One region of the Tepidimicrobium xylanilyticum genome, then DNA from elsewhere that is predicted to be linked to it. Evidence: predicted binding sites of a transcription regulator. Region 1 holds the regulator's gene; the other holds the start of a gene.
What was found. The regulator HrcA, encoded in region 1, represses chaperone genes, less so after heat shock. The targets are predictions, from matches to a motif close to ATTAGCACTCNATANTATNGAGTGCTAAT.
Positions count from the first base shown of each region.

Region 2: a site for HrcA is predicted at 2,199-2,227, ahead of BLV68_RS00555 (co-chaperone GroES). Genes of this name have one in related genera too.

Region 1 covers NZ_FNNG01000002.1:174,318-177,755, reverse strand. The annotation lists gene lepA (translation elongation factor 4) at 1-42, shown strand, start outside; gene hemW (radical SAM family heme chaperone HemW) at 109-1,245, shown strand; gene hrcA (heat-inducible transcriptional repressor HrcA) at 1,353-2,396, shown strand; gene grpE (nucleotide exchange factor GrpE) at 2,454-3,047, shown strand; gene dnaK (molecular chaperone DnaK) at 3,069-3,438, shown strand, end outside.
Region 2 covers NZ_FNNG01000001.1:138,837-142,274, reverse strand. The annotation lists gene BLV68_RS00570 (Glu/Leu/Phe/Val family dehydrogenase) at 1-271, shown strand, start outside; gene BLV68_RS00565 (DNA-3-methyladenine glycosylase family protein) at 390-1,280, shown strand; gene BLV68_RS00560 (DUF554 domain-containing protein) at 1,368-2,051, shown strand; gene BLV68_RS00555 (co-chaperone GroES) at 2,265-2,546, shown strand; gene groL (chaperonin GroEL) at 2,606-3,438, shown strand, end outside.

The DNA.
Region 1 (3,438 bases):
CAAGGAGCCTTCTTAGCTGTATTAAAATATGATGACAAGTAAAAGTGCACACTTAGGTGTGCATTAATTTATAGGTAGAAAATAGCAACTTAAGAGAGGAAGATATTTTTGAAAGACTTAGGGTTATATGTTCACATCCCCTTCTGTAGTAGCAAATGTTTTTACTGTGATTTTATATCCTTTTCCAATATCGATGTTGAAGTACCTGAATATATATCCTATTTGATAAAGGAAATTGAATTGTATGAAAGTATATTGGAAGGATATAGGATTAAAACCATATTTATTGGAGGGGGTACACCTTCTTATATTGATGAAGAATACATAGGAAGAATACTAAATAATATTTTTAAGGTCTACAATACAGATAGAGTTGAGGAAATTACGATAGAGGCTAATCCTGGAACTTTAAATGAAGAAAAGCTAAAGGCTTACATGGAGTATGGTATAAATAGAATAAGCATGGGAGTTCAAAGTTTAGAGGACAATCTATTAAGGGCTATTGGCCGGATACACAGTTCAAAAGATTTTTATGATAGCTTAGACTTGTTAAGGAAGTTTGGTTTTAATAATGTTAATGTGGATTTAATGTTTGGACTACCAGGTCAATGCATAGAGGATTGTCAAAATACTTTGAAAGAGGTAATAAGGCTTGGAGTAGAACATATTTCCTATTATAGTCTAATATTTGAAGAAAACACCTTAATGACAAAATGGTATGGTGAAGGAATAATTGAATTACCTAATGAAGATGAGGAAAGGGAAATGTACCATAAGGGGATAGAAATTCTTAAGAATAATGGATATAAACATTATGAAATATCTAATTTTGCCAAAATGGGATATGAATGCAAACACAATTTATTTTACTGGAAACTGAAACCATATATAGGTTTGGGATTGGCTGCTCATTCTAACATCAATAATAAAAGGTATTGGAATCATAATAATTTTAAGGATTATTATGATAAGTTAAATGAAAATAGATTGCCTATTGAAGGGGAAGAAATAATTGATAAGAATATGGAAATTGCTGAATACTTGATAATGGGGTTAAGGCTTGTTGAAGGTATAAATAAAAGGGAATTTAAGAATAGATTTAATGTTGATGTTGAAAATATATATGGAAATGTATTAAAAAAATATGAGGCCCAAGGCCTATTATATATGGATGATGAATGGATAAGGTTTACAAGCAGAGGACTAGATTTATCTAATGTAGTATACGTGGATTTATTGGTATAAATTTAAAAAGGGTATTGACAAAGGACTTGGAATTATGGTAATTTTAAATTAGCACTCAACTCTATTGAGTGCTAATAAACTTCCTGCCGTTAATTTGAGGTGATCATATGTTGGATGAAAGGAAGATAAAGGTTCTTTATGCTATTATAGATAGTTATCTAATGACTGCTGAGCCAATTGGTTCAAGAACCATATCGAAAAATTATAATTTAGGTGTGAGTTCTGCTACCATAAGGAATGAAATGTCCGATTTGGAGGAGTTAGGTTATTTAAGTAAACCCCATACTTCATCAGGGAGAATTCCTTCAGATAAGGCCTATAGATTGTACGTGGATCAATTGCTGAAGACCCAAAAGCTTAAAATAGATATGGATAAGAAGGAAAAAATAAAGCAAATACTAACTAAGGAATCCAAGGAAATAGACCAATTAATCCAAAATGCAGCCAAGGTGTTATCAGCCATTACCCATTATACTGCATTAGCTATATCACCTCAATTGAAAAAGGTGCGATTAAAACATATCCAATTAATTCCTCTGGATGCTACTGAAATATTATTAGTCTTAGTTGGGGAAAAAGGTATAGTGAAAAATACCATGTTTAAGGTTGAGCAGGAAATTCCAGATAATCAACTGAATAGGATAACCAATTTTCTGAACCATAGGTTGAAGGGATTGACTATAGATCATATTGGTAAGACTATTGAAAAAGCAATAATTGAAGAAATGTATGAGTTTAAAGATATCATAGATAAAATAATCCCTATAATAGATAAATCCTTAGAAACTATGGAAAATGTGGAAGTATATTCAGATGGAATAACTAAAATATTCGATTTTCCTGAATATAAGGATTTGGATAAAGCAAGATCCTTTATTTCTTTTATAGAGGATAAAGAATTGCTGTTTGACCTATTGATGAACAACCCTATGGAAAATTGGATAGAAATTACAATTGGGGGTGAGAATATATATGAACCCCTCAAGGATTGTAGTGTAATTACTACCACTTATAAATTAGGTGATATGACTATTGGCAGAATTGGGGTTATTGGTCCTACAAGGATGGATTATGCAACAACTATAAATGCATTGCAACTATTTTCAATGAATTTAACAGAAATATTGACTATGTTGATGGGGAAAAAGTAGAGTGTAATTTTTATTACACTCTATATAAGCTTAATATGGGATAAAAAGGGTGATTAAATGGAAAAAAAAGATGTACTTAATGAAGAAGCGGTGGATATGGAAGAAGCCGCTGAAAAATTAGAAAAGGAGGACACAGAAGAAAAACTAGAGAAGGGAAATTTAGAAGAGGGAATAGCAACTGACGAGAAAGAGGATGAAGAAGCAGATGAAACTGAAGTAGAACTGAAGCAAAATAATGAAGTAAAGGAGCTAACCAACAGACTCCTCAGACTGCAAGCTGACTTCATAAACTATAAGAACAGGGTTGAAAGAGAAAAGGAAAGGATATTCAGCTATGCAGCTGAGGAGATTATATCTGAATTGTTGCCTGTCCTAGATAATTTCGAAAGGGCTTTAGAAAGCACTGAGGAAAAGGACGGGTTCTATGAAGGGATAAAGATGATTTATGAACAGATATTAACAATACTTAAGGGAAAAGGTCTTGAGGAAATAGACTGTTTAGGGAAGGAATTCGACCCTAGTTATCATCATGCTGTATTTGTTGAAGAAGTAGAAGGAGAAAAGGAAGGGACTATAATAGAAGTAATGCAAAAAGGATATATTCTGAATGACAAGGTTATTAGACCTAGTATGGTTAAAGTAGCTAAGTAATAAATTTAAGGAGGAATTTAAATGGGAAAGATAATTGGTATCGATTTAGGAACCACTAATTCATGTGTTGCTGTAATGGAAGGTGGAGAACCTATTATTATTCCTAATGCGGAAGGGAACAGAACTACTCCTTCGGTGGTTGCTTTTACTAAGGATGGAGAGCGATTAGTGGGAGAAACTGCAAAAAGACAAGCAATCACAAACCCAGACAGGACAATTATTTCCATAAAAAGGGAAATGGGTAAAGATTATAAGAAGGCCATTGATGGAAAGGAATACACGCCTCAAGATATTTCTGCAATGATACTTCAAAAAATAAAAGCAGATGTAGAAAGCTACTTAGGAGAAACGGTAACAGATGCTGTAATTACAGTACCTGCATACTTTACAG
Region 2 (3,438 bases), on a different contig from region 1:
GATACTAAATAAGAGAGGTATTCCAGTAACTCCAGATATTTTAACTAATGCTGGCGGAGTAACCGTATCTTATTTTGAATGGGTACAAAACTTACAAGGTTATTACTGGGAGGAAGACGAAGTTCAAAGAAGACAAGAAATTTCAATGGTTAACGCCTTTAACGATATATGGGCACTAAAAGAAGAGAAGAATGTTACAATAAGAGAAGCAGCTTATATGATTTCAGTTAAGAAGATAGCAAATGTAATGAAATTAAGAGGATGGTATTAAAATAAGTCGGGGTTTTCCCCGACTTATTTATGTTTATATTAGATCAATTGGGTATAATATTTACAATGTATAGCAAGAGTGTTCCCATGATTTATAAGTAGTAGAAAGGAGAAAAAATATGAACTATGATATTGTAGAAAAAGATAATAAAATAATAATAAAAGACATAAAGGATTTTGAACCTAAACATATATTTGAATGTGGGCAGGCTTTTAGGTGGTATGTGGAAGAAGATGAGAGCTACACAGCTATTCACAAAGGTAAGATAATCAATGTTAAAAGAAATGGAAGGGACATTATATTTTTAAATACGAACATGGCTGATTTTAATGATGTATGGTATGAGTATTTCGATTTAGGTAGAGATTATGGGAAGATTAAAGAGGAATTGTCTAAGGACCCAATACTTAAGGAGGCCATTAAGTTTGGGGAAGGTATAAGGATACTCAATCAGGAACCCTTTGAAACGACTATTTCCTTCATAATATCTGCCAACAATCAGATACCAAGGATTAAGAGGTCTATAGAACTTATTACTCAGCACTATGGAAAGTCTGTAGGTTCTTATAAAGACAAGGAATATTTTACTTTTCCAGATCCAGAAACCTTGGCTAATGTAGATTATGAGGAGTTGGAGAGGGATTCTAGGGTAGGTTATAGGGCTAAATACATAGTGGAAACGTCTAATATGATAAAAAACAAGGAAGTAGATTTAGATGAATTATATAAACTGCCAACGGATAAAGCCAAAGAAATACTTTTAAAACTTCCTGGAGTAGGACCTAAGGTAGCCAATTGCATATTATTGTTTTCTTTAAATAAAAATGATGCCTTTCCTGTGGATACTTGGGTCAAAAGGGTAATGGAGAGCTTGTATTTTAAAGAAGGTGCTAGTATTAAAAGGATTTCCCAATATGCTGAGGAAAATTTTGGTTCCTTAGGAGGCTTTGCTCAACAATACTTGTTTTATTACGCTAGAGAGTTGGGAATAGGGAAAAAGCAACCTTAGGGTTGTTTTCTTTTTTTCCTAGAAAAAATTACTTAGATGGTGTATAATCTATAAATATATTTCATTAAGTGTAAGGGTGAGAGAAATATGTTGGGAACCATAGTAAATTCCATTGCTGTAATTGCAGGTAGCGTTTTGGGGATAATTATTAAAAAAGGAATAAAGGAAGAATATAAAAAAACCATCATGGATGGAGTAGGTCTTTCGGTTATAATCATTGGGATTTCCGCGGCAATAAAAACTGAAAATACCATTATGGCTATCATAAGCATCGTTTTGGGAAGCATAATTGGAGAGATTTCAGGAATTGAAAAAAAGCTGAATAGACTAGGGGATAGCTTAGAAGCTAGGTTTAGCAATGGAGACTCCAACTTTTCCAAAGGATTTGTAACTGCTTCCCTAGTCTACTGTGTAGGGGCAATGGCCATAGTAGGGGCTTTAGAAAGTGGGCTGTTGGGAGATCATAATACCCTTTTTGCTAAATCAATATTGGATGGTATTACTTCCATAATATTTGCCTCCACCTTGGGGATAGGGGTTGCCTTTTCTGCTATAGTTGTATTTATATATCAGGGATTGATTACATTGTTAGCCACTTACTTGAAGGACCTTTTGACACACGATGTGATACTTGAAATGTCTGCAGTAGGTGGGATACTCATTATGGCCATAGGAATAAATATATTAGAATTGAAGAAAATAAAGGTGGGGAACATGCTTCCAGCCATATTTATTCCATTTCTATACTATATTTTTAAGCTATTAATATAGAAAGCATTGGCAATAAACTTAGGAGAAAATCAATGAAAAACAAGAAAAACAAAAGAAAGATTAGGAAAAATAGGATTATTAATCAAATTCAAGCAAAAACTAGACTTGATTCAAAATTTCTTATTCAGTAACATTATAACTGTACATATTAGCACTCATTAAAGATGAGTGCTAATAATATGGAAAACCATCAGAAAATAGGGAGGTAGTGATATGAACCTTAAACCATTAGGTGACAGAGTAGTAATAAAAATTCTTGAAGCGGAAGAAAAGACTAAATCGGGTATAGTGCTACCAAGCAGCGCTAAAGAACAACCTCAAATGGCAGAAGTTGTTGCCATAGGACCAGATATTCTTAACGATGAGAAGAAAAAAGATCAAATTAAGGTAAACGATAAGGTAATCTTTTCTAAGTATGCTGGTACAGAAGTTAAGATTGATGGTGAAGAATTTACAATACTTAAATTAAATGATATTTTGGCGGTAGTAGAGTAAAGAATTGACAAATAGAAAAGGACAATGGACAATTATCAAATAAAAGGAGTGTGAATTAAATGGCTAAGGAAATAAAATTTGATGAAAATGCTCGTCGTGCTTTAGAAGTTGGAATAAATAAGTTAGCAGATACCGTTAAGGTAACTCTTGGGCCAAAGGGAAGAAATGTTGTATTAGATAAAAAGTTTGGCGCACCTCTTATTACTAATGACGGTGTTACTATTGCACGTGAAATAGAATTAGAAGACAGATATGAAAATATGGGTGCTCAATTAGTTAAGGAAGTTGCAACTAAGACTCAAGATGTGGCAGGAGACGGAACTACAACTGCTACTTTGTTAGCGCAAGCAATTGTAAGAGAAGGACTTAAGAATGTGGCAGCGGGTGCAAACCCAATAATCCTTCATAATGGAATTAAAAAAGCTGTTGAAAAAGCTGTAGAAGAGATAAGAAGATTCTCAAGAAAAGTAGAAACTAAGGAAGCTATTGCACAAGTTGCATCTATATCTGCAGGTGATGAAGAAATCGGAAAATTAATTGCAGAAGCTATGGAAAAGGTAGGTAACGACGGAGTTATAACTGTTGAAGAATCTAAGACAATGGGAACTACCCTATCTGTAGTAGAAGGTATGCAATTCGATAGAGGATATGTATCTCCTTACATGGTAACAGATGCAGATAAGATGGTAGCAGAATTAGAAGAGCCATATATTTTAATTACTGATAAGAAAATATCCAATATTCAAGATATATTACCAGTATTAGAGCAAATAGTACAACAAAGCAGACCTCTACTAATCATTGCTGAAGATATTGAAGGAGAGGCTTTAGCTACTTTAGTGGTAAATAAATTAAGAGGAACCTTTAACTGTGTAGCTGTTAAAGCTCCAGG